3 regions of the Bacillus sp. NPDC094077 genome follow, and region 3 is predicted to be linked to each of the others. Evidence: riboswitches for the same ligand, from Rfam matches in the RefSeq annotation. Region 3 holds a riboswitch; each other region holds the start of a gene.
The links. Region 3 has a riboswitch for S-adenosylmethionine ahead of ACQKNR_RS20585 (cyclase family protein). Riboswitches for the same ligand answer to the same signal wherever they lie in the genome.
Positions count from the first base shown of each region.

Region 1 (3,287 bases), on a different contig from region 3:
GCGAGAATTTCCGTTTCAGAAATAGGACGGATTATATCAATGACGCAGCCTGCGGTAAAAGAACGGATTAACAAGCTTGAAGATCAAGGAGTTATAGCGGCTTACCGAACGAAATTTGAGCCTTCCAAAATTAATAAAAACATTCAAGCATTCATCATGTTTAAAACGAGCCAATGCTCTGATTTTATTCAATTTTGTAATACTGCTCCTGAAGTAACAGATTTATATCGAATTAGCGGGGAGTTCAATTATATGATGAAGGTCATGAGTGATTCGATGGATTCTCTCGCTGCATTTTTAGATTCTTTAATGAAATTCGGATTATCATCTCCTTTAATTGTTTTAAAGAGTGAATTTGAAGAGAAATTGTCGTTCTGATAAAGGTATAAGAGCATTGACACCTCAATGTGAAAATGAACAATTTATTTAAGATGATAAGCACAAACTTTCCTTAAAAAAGAAAAAGGAGTGGATTATCCACTCCTTTAATCAACTACCCCTGATTCCTCTGCACCTCTCTAAACTCCTCCTTCACCTTCTCTAACAACCCTTCTTCCGTAATTAATCGATACGCTGTATTCGCTAATGTTTTTGCCGATGTAATTAATGCTTTGTCTCCAAGCTCTGAACGGGCTGCTTCTCTAAATTCATTCGTATGCGCAATTAAGTTATCTGGACCGATTTTAATGTACGGATGAATTGTGGGCACGACTTGGCTTACGTTTCCTGCGTCCGTTGAGCCGATGCCTACTCTTTCCTTACGGTTCACCTCTTCACCTAGTAGTTCTAGTTCTTCGGCTACGACGTCATTAAATGTTTTTGTTACGAGTAGTTCATCGATTTCATTTTGGAATTGATGAATTTTCACTTTTGTTCCTGTTGCTAATGCTGCTCCTTGTGCGATGTTTCTTACTTTTTCTGTTACTTCTGCACACCTTTTTCTCGTTGCTGCACGGATGAAGAACCTTGCTGCTGCGTAGTCGGGAATAATATTAGGTGCTTTTCCGCCCTCAGTAATGACACCATGTATTCTCACATCTGACGGAAGTTGTTGGCGAAGTGCGTTAATACCGTTATACAGCTGGATAACCGCATCTAATGCGTTAATCCCTTCTTCTGGTGAAGCTGCGGCGTGAGCTGTTTTTCCGTAAAAATGAAAATCAAGTGGATCGACTGCTAACGAAGGACTCGTTGTCGCTGTTTTTCCGCTCGGATGAATCATAAGCGCCGCATCAATGTTTTTAAATAAACCAGCTTTTACATAACTTGCTTTTGCGCTACCGTTTGGCCCGCCTTCTTCTGCAGGTGTTCCGAACACGACAACTTCTCCGCCGATTTCTTCAAGCGTTTCTGATAATGCGATTGCTGCCGCAACGCTAATTGTGCCAATTAAATTGTGACCACACGCATGGCCTAGCCCTGGTAAAGCGTCATACTCAGCTAAAAATGCGATAACTGGTCCTTGTTTTCCTGAACTTTTTCGCGCAATAAATCCTGTTTCATGTCCAGCTATATTGTGCTGCAGCTGAAAACCAGCACTACCTAGTAATAAACTTAACGTTCTTGATGCGTAAAACTCTTGATTACCAATCTCCGGATTCGCATGAATATCATGACTTGTTTCTATGTACTTTTCCTTATTTCTTTCTATACTCTCTTCAATTGTTTTTCTTTGTGACGTTACTCCTGTCGCTCCCATTTTTCTTCCTCCTTTTATTTTCACGTAAAAAAGCCTCTTTCTAAAAGATAGAAAGAGGCTTCTGTATATACAGTCAAAATGAGCTTCTTTCTTATCTTTCAAGTTACCTTGCTGGAATTGGCACAGTATTCATATAGAATCCGCTGCCGAGGTATCTTAGGGCCAGTCCCTCCACCTCTCGTGATAAGAATTTTCATAAAATTATATTAAATTATTTTTCATTCTAATTTCATTCCGACTAAAAGTCAAGGAATTCCTATCCGATTTTACCGAATATCCAAAAATCCTTTTAACACACCAATTGTTTCCGGCGCTTGTAGCCTTGCACATATATACGGGAATTCCGTACTACCTTCAAACATCATTTGAGATGTAAGGGGTGCCCCTGCCCAAAAGATTTCATCATCAATTAATAGGAACGGGAATGCTTTATTTTGCCTTTGTAACTTTACATTCTTTAACGGAACTGGTCCATCACTATAAACTGTTACTTGCGCCTTTGCACGCATTAACGCTTGCCATACTCGTTTATCTACTTGCTTCGTACTTGGAAGTGAAATGATAATTTTTCGTTTTGCAGCTAAAATATCTTTTAGTAGCCCTTTCGACTCTTCAAGATTCATTTCCATAAACCAGCGTAATCGTTTCGAAATCTTTCGCTCCCACAATTGACGTGACGTCGTACGATCATACATATCTCCGTGACGTTCTATATGAGCTGTTAATTGTGATAACGCTTGTTTTCGCGAAAGGTTTTTACGCATGTAGTGGCAATCCGATAATTGAATGAACTTCCCTCTTGCCCTTGTCACTGCTACATTGACGAGACGATGGTTTTTATGGTCAAAGAATAACACGCCAGGTCGTTCTTGCGGATAACTATCAACCGTATCAAAGATCATCATATCTCTTTCAGAACCTTGAAACTTATGAACTGTCGCCGCTAAAACTGGTATGTTTTGATATTTCGTTCTCTGCAACATTTCTCGAATACACGTTGATAAAAATCGGGACTGTGCTCGGTACGGTGTAACTACACCGATAGATTGAACACCGTCCAGCAGTCCAATTAAAATCATTTGCATCGCTACTAAACCAGACATAATATTAAAACGAGATCCTGAAGCAGCATCCTTTAATGAAAATGCCCCCATTAGGCTCGTATCAAATAAAACACTCGCCTCATTTGCGAATGGTTGTAGCTGTGCAAGTTCTTTACGCTCTGAAACAGATGGATGATCATATACTCTATTTTTATAAATAAATGAATTTGTAAACTTCGATATATCCGCATGCATACGTCTTTGTTCCTGTAACATAAAAAGGTTGGGATGTGCTTCTGATTTATTTACAGAATCAACAATCCCGGCATGGTAAAACATATCTTCACCGAGCCATTTTCGAACGAGTTCATGGTTCGCCATTGCGATCGGAGGCAACTGTAAAAAGTCACCACAAACGACGATACGTTTCCCAAGAGAAGCAGCTAAGGCGATTTGCGGAACGAACGCCATACTCACTTCATCTACGACAACTAAATCAAATGTACGCTCATAAATAAGTGAATCAATGGCACATTTCGATAAAG
Region 1 covers NZ_JBNNUF010000020.1:13,207-16,493, forward strand. The annotation lists gene ACQKNR_RS26245 (Lrp/AsnC family transcriptional regulator) at 1-378, shown strand, start outside; gene ACQKNR_RS26250 (M20 family metallopeptidase) at 494-1,699, opposite strand; SAM riboswitch class I at 1,788-1,889, opposite strand; gene ACQKNR_RS26255 (AAA domain-containing protein) at 1,966-3,287, opposite strand, start outside.
Region 1: linked by a shared signal. The riboswitch ahead of ACQKNR_RS26250 (M20 family metallopeptidase) and the one ahead of ACQKNR_RS20585 (cyclase family protein) in region 3 are both predicted to bind S-adenosylmethionine.

Region 2 (3,287 bases), on a different contig from region 3:
CGTGTATGGCGCTCAACTGTATTTTCTAGTTGACGTACTCTTTGTTCAAGCTCATTTACTCGTCTTTCTAATTGACGTCCGCCAGTACCAGGAAAAGAGATTGGAATTTGAAATTGTCTATTTTGGTCGTATGGATTAACTTGTTCTGTTTGATCTATATATTGTTGGTATTGTGCTTGTAAATCATATTGAGGTTGATAACTATTTTGGTTATATGGATCATATGGATTGTAGGGGTACATAAAACATCCTCCATTTCTGTAAAATAGGTTAAATTCACCATAATGTATGTGCAAAAGCGGAGCAGTGGCACGGCAAATACCTAATTATGTTTACGTGATGTACTTTTATAAATAAGAACATGAAGTTGTTAAATTTGTTTTTCTTTCATTTAATGGTATATAATGGATAGAAGGGGAGAGGTTACATAAAGATTACAAATCTGCTAAACTCAAATTTTTATATAAATATGTATAGACATTTACAAAAGAAAAGAGTAATTTAAATAGAGTAAAAAATAACTTGTAACAATTTATAAACATATTGTAAAATGATTGTAACAAAACATACATAAAAATGAAATAATACATAAAAGCAATGTTGGGGGAAAAGGAGAGAGTATATTGTTCCGTAAAATAAAGGGTATTTTAGTTGGGGTGCTATGCGTAGCTGTAGTGAGTGGTTGTGGCACAAAAGTAAGTGATGTTGCATTAGTAAGTGATATTGGTGGACACACTGTAGAGGCCAAAGCAGAAGTGCAGGATACGATTAGTTTAGTTGATGGTCGTACTGGTACTGAAGTGAAAAAACTAGATTTATCGAGTTTAGGTTATTTTGAAGATGAAGCGAAATTTAAAAAATCGGTAACGAAGGTTGCTAGTGAGGTTGGGAAGAGTGTTGATAGAAAGATGGTACCTTCACGTATAGCTCCCGACGGAAGTTGGCAAGAGGGGCAACCTTCTTATGAATTAATGGAAACAGAATTAGTAGATAAATTGTTGAACGTTGGTATGTGGGATTCTTCGTATCAGTTACCAATCATGGAAAAAAAACCTGTCGCAACATTAAGTGATGCGCAAGGAAGTGGTACGGTAATTGGTAGATATGAAACGAATTTAGGTGGCTCAACAGGTGGTAGAATTGAAAATATTCGTTTGTCTGCGCAGAGCGTTAGTGGAGTTGTTTTAGCAAAAGGAGACCGTTTTTCTTTTAATGCGCTAATTGGGGATACAACACCAGATAAAGGGTACCAATTAGGAAAAGAAATTGTAGATGGTAAATTAGTAGATGGATATGGTGGTGGTGTTTGTCAAACATCTTCAACTTTATTCAATGCAGCAGATCAAGCTGGTTTGAAAATGGTAGAGAGAACTACACATTCTAAAACAGTAGGTTATGTTCCACAAGGAAGAGACGCTACAATCGCATATCCATATTTAGACTTAGTATTTGAAAACACGAATGATGCACCTGTGAAGCTTTATATGGGCATTCAGGGCGGAAAGTTAGTTGCTGAAGTACATAAAATGAGATAAATATAATAATCTATAAAAATAAAGCCATTATTTCTAAGTTTAATAGAAGTAATGGCTTTTTCTGTGCAGTTTATTCCCCAATAATAGTGCACCTCAAGATTTGGTGAATGTAAGGAATTTCGTTAGGAGTCAAGCTGTTCGAAAAAAGTATTCAATTTAATTCTTAGTTTTCATATTGACATTATATATAATTAGCTATATTCTTCATAATAACAACTAAATAAATGGAAAAATTTATTAGTTTTCTTATCGAGAGATGGAGGGACTGGCCCGATGAAATCTCAGCAACAGACTATAAAAGTACTGTGCTAATTCCAGCAAACGTATAACGCGTTTGAAAGATGGGGGGAAATGGAGTGATATTCGACTCTTCTTATATGTATAAGAAGAGTTTTTTGTTTAGAAAGGGGGGATAAAGTGAAATTTGATGTAGCGTATTTTTTTGAAAGTTTTCCGCAATTATTTAAATATGTATATCAGAGGATCCGACAGCTGAATTGAACGAAGTAGGACTTGGGCGCTTCGATGCTTATTATAATGATAAAGTGCAAGTGGAAACAACAATAATAAAGGCGAGATTAGATAATGTGAAAGTTGGATTTGGTCCACTTGAATGGGGAGAGATTGCATTTCCACTTGCGGAAAAGAGTGAAAAGTTAGAAGATATAAATAAATCGTTAAAAGAATTAGAACAAGATGGAACGTTAAGTGAAATATCGAAAAAATGGCTAAAAGTTGATGCTACGAAAAAACAAAATTAAGGTGTATTCGTTGAATGGGGCTATTGCCTATCAACTTATATAAAAAACTAAAGAGAACTGGAGAGGAAGTTATTCATGGTACAAATTCATCAAAAAACACGCATTGGTCATGTTGAATTTAAAGTGAAAGATTTAGAGCGTCAAATTGCTTTTTATGAGAATGTTGTAGGTTTAGAGGTAATTAAGAAAGATGGGAATAAAGCATATTTAGCAGGGAAAGGTGGTAAAAGTACGCTACTTGTCCTTGAAAAGTTAGAGGACGGGGTACTGCAAGAACCACGTACAACAGGTATATATCATGTTGCTTTTTTAGTTCCGACTCGTGAAACTTTTGCTTCGGCACTATTTGGTGTTATTCGCAATAAGAAGGTCATTGATAGTCCAGCTGAGCAAGAAGGGCGTTATACATATTCAAATGAAATTTTACCAATTTCAAGGTTTAATAGTGCAAGTGATCATACGTATAGCGAAGCGTTTTATTTGCAGGATTTAGAGGGGAATGGTATCGAAATTTATGCAGACCGTCCGCGCGATCAATGGGGAGAAGGGCCAGGAGGAAGTACGCCACTCGATTTAAAAGAACTGGCAACACTGGTTGATTATGAGTTTGACGGTTTACCAGCTGATACTGTTGTTGGACACGTGCATTTACGAATAGCTGATGTAGAAAAGTCGCATGAGTTTTATGTAGAAACTGTAGGTTTTGAAGTACAACAGCGTGAAGAGGGTTGCTTATTCATTTCAGCAGGAGGCTATCATCACCATATCGGTGCAAATACGTGGAATGGGGTAAATAATCCGCACCCACCAGTGCATGCAACTGGATTAAAGGTGTATACGATTGTACTGCCACATAAAGAAGCGTTAGATGAAGTAAAAGAAAGAGTAATAGAAAAACAACATGAAATAAATGAAACTATAAATGGATTTACAGTAGTAGATCCAAGTGGTATTACAGTACAGTTTGAAATAGAAGCAGCATAAAATAAGC
Region 2 covers NZ_JBNNUF010000001.1:34,183-37,469, reverse strand. The annotation lists gene ACQKNR_RS00180 (hypothetical protein) at 1-242, opposite strand, end outside; gene ACQKNR_RS00175 (VanW family protein) at 624-1,535, shown strand; SAM riboswitch class I at 1,779-1,883, shown strand; partial or broken gene ACQKNR_RS00170 (amino acid ABC transporter substrate-binding protein) at 2,012-2,296, shown strand; gene ACQKNR_RS00165 (VOC family protein) at 2,372-3,280, shown strand.
Region 2: linked by a shared signal. The riboswitch ahead of ACQKNR_RS00170 (amino acid ABC transporter substrate-binding protein) and the one ahead of ACQKNR_RS20585 (cyclase family protein) in region 3 are both predicted to bind S-adenosylmethionine.

Region 3 (3,287 bases):
TGTAAGTAATGATATATCGTTGCTTTTGGATCAAAATTCTTTTCACTCATTTGCTGAAGCTGCTCTGGAAAATTAGAGTTTTTTGAATAAAAAATTGGTGATCGAATCCACTCAAGTAAAGCTGGATTTGACTTCGCGAATAGTTGCAATGCCTTTTTAATATCCCATCCGCTTATATCTAAATCATCACTAATTGGATATTCAATTACATCACGTTTATCATGAATTGATAAATACCATTCTACTGGATGTATATAAACAAACCTAACATCATAATCGCTATCTTTCGATGGAAATCCCCAAGCACGACTCCCTGATTCCACTGCAAATAAAATTTTCACATCATTCTCTTTTTCAATTCTTTCTAACTCTAATTCAATTTTTTCTCTCATTTCATACCATCCCCATTTTTTGATTATTTCCTTGGAAATTCGACAAATATACCACTAATTTTACTACATACTAAAATAACTGCCAGAAATTTTCTGACAGTTTGAAAAAGCCTATTTTTTCTTTTCGATTACAGTAGCGGCAATTCGTTCAAACTCTTTTTGAATTTCCTCTTTATATACATCCACTTTTGAAAAATCCATAGCAGTAATATAAATTCGTTCTAATTTATCACGAACTGATTTTGCTTTTGCTAAGAAAGACATCGCCTCATTCATTTTTGCTTTATATTGAATGGAAACGTCACGAATTTCTTTAGCATACTTTTCATCCGTCCCCGGTGTAACAATAAGAGCATACATATCTATAATCTCATCACCTTCGCGACTTGGAAAATATTCATGTGGTGCGGTACTATCAAAAATTGCAAATCCTAATTCTCTTACGATAACCATATCGAGACTATTCGGGTCAAATCCGCAATGATATACTTCAACGTCAAATCCTTTTTCTTCTGCTACCTTCGCTAACTTTTTGAGCATTGTTGATTTTCCAGAGCCCGGGCGTCCTTTTATAAAATAACGATGTGGTAATCCTTCTGTTAAATTAGGAACAAAATCAACTGCTCCTTTCGGTGTAGCAGCTCCTAAAAAACGATGTTTTACAATCGATTTTTGCCCACTTTTATCTGTAAATAATTTCTGAATTAGCTGATCCGTTAGTTCATTTGCTTTGTTAAAATCAATATTATTAATATATATTTTCTCCCACTCATCATGTATAACTAACGCCTCTTTAAAGCACCCGTAAGCAGTTTGAAAAGCTTTGCTTGCTTCTGAAACAAATCGTTCAATTTCTAGCCTCTGCTTTCTTAATTTATCTGAGTCCCAAGCAACTCCTAAATTTATATACTCTTCAACAACTCCTGGCATCTTTGGCTCAATAACATGCGGTGATGTTCCATCAACAATTCCTACTTTTAATTTCGGGATAATCACTCCATCAACTGACTTATTATCAGAAGAACAATGCAAAAGTTCAATATCATATCCTTTTTCAACCCATTCACGACCCATTGCCTTAATTAAAGAAGATTTCCCTGTTCCTGGACCACCCTTTAAAATAAATAATCTGTCTAGCCCTTTTAAATTCTCTTCGTATAAATTATGAAATCCCCTAGCTGTATTTCCACCAGCATAATAATTCAATACATTTCCTGTCACTGCACTCACTCCTTCGCAGCATTCTATTTACATAAGCTACAATATGCGAGCAACTTTATTTGGGTGAATACCTAATTTGTGTTGCGCAAAAAAAGGAAATGAAATACAATTTAAATATTATAAATATTCTGGACTTTAAAACTGAATATACCTTTATCAAGAGAGGCAGAGGGACCGGCCCTTTGAAGCCCAGCAACCTCAGTTTATAAGAACTGAATAGGTGCTAATTCCTGCAGAGTGCATTGCATTTTGGAAGATAAAACTCAACTAGTATGTAAAGCTCATCTTTCTTGATTATGAAGGATGGGCTTTTTATTATCTGAAAAACATATATTGGAGGTATGTAAAATGAAAGTAATTGATCTATCACAAACGTTTGAAAATAATATGTCTCAATTTCCCGGAACACCAAAAATCCAACTAGAAGCAATTACAAGTGTTGAAGAAACAGGTTATCAAGTTACAGATTTCCATTCTGTCGTTCATGTGGGTACGCATTGTGATGCTCCTGCGCATTTCATTTCAGGTGCAACCACTATTGATCAATTACCCCTTGATCAATTTGTAGGCGAAGCTGTACTTATCGATGTAACTCATATTCAAGAGCGAAAATTACCTAAGGAAGTATTACATGGTACCGACATAAAAGAAGGCAATATTGTCATTTTCCATTCCAACCTATCTAATAAATGGAATACAGAAGCTTATGAGAAAGAAGCATTTTATCTTTCCGAAGAATTAGCTAAAGAATTAGTTCGACTAAAAGTAAAATCCGTCGGTTTAGATTTTATTTCTCCTGATGAGGTAACGACAGAAACATCACCAATTCATCACATATTACTAGGGAATAATATTTATCTAATCGAAAACTTAACAAATCTAGATGCCATTAACGCGAAACGTTTCTTTTTCTCTGCAGCACCTTTAAAAATTAAAGATAGTGATGGTGCTTTCGCAAGAGCATTCGCTGTTATTTTTTAAAACAAGATCTACTTATAAAGTGAAACTTTAATCAGTGGGGGTTTTGTCCATCCCCCACTGATTATTAGTTGAACCAATCGGGCGTTTACGGGCAGTTGATCTCCCACCTAACTCCCTCGCATTCGCCGAATTTTGAGGTGGGAGTCTTACTGCCCGTTAATGCGGGATAAACGAAAAAGCAAAGATCATTACTGACCTTTGCTTCTATATTTTTTATTTAAATTAAGAAGTAATTGTTCCATCCGAGGGCGTACCCAGGCTAAATAATCTTTCTCTTTCTTCTTTGTACAAGTTATCTCTTCTCCATCTACCATTCCGACAAGTTCTAGCTCTAACAGTTGCCTCGTGAATGCTAACATATTTACTTCTTCGGCCGGATACTCTTCTTTTAATTTCTCCTCAATTTCTCCTAATAAAAAACCGTCACGCATCATTGCCAGTGCATCAATCCAAAGTGGCGGCATTTCATATTTCTCTCCTGTAATTGTATCTTTTACGATATAATTCTTTTGCTCTTTTCGAAATTGAATCGTGTGTAAACATACAGTCGAATTTAATGTTAATTCCATCATACCACCTCTTTCATAATATCTGCATAGAAAAAAGGATGCCTGTGCACCCCTCTTTTTTCATAACACTACCGAACCGTTACACGAGTAACTAATCTCATGTCGATATTTTCCTTCATTATAA
Region 3 covers NZ_JBNNUF010000009.1:140,224-143,510, forward strand. The annotation lists gene ACQKNR_RS20575 (nucleotidyltransferase domain-containing protein) at 1-392, opposite strand, end outside; gene ACQKNR_RS20580 (PRK06851 family protein) at 504-1,613, opposite strand; SAM riboswitch class I at 1,764-1,876, shown strand; gene ACQKNR_RS20585 (cyclase family protein) at 1,962-2,594, shown strand; gene ACQKNR_RS20590 (hypothetical protein) at 2,783-3,163, opposite strand.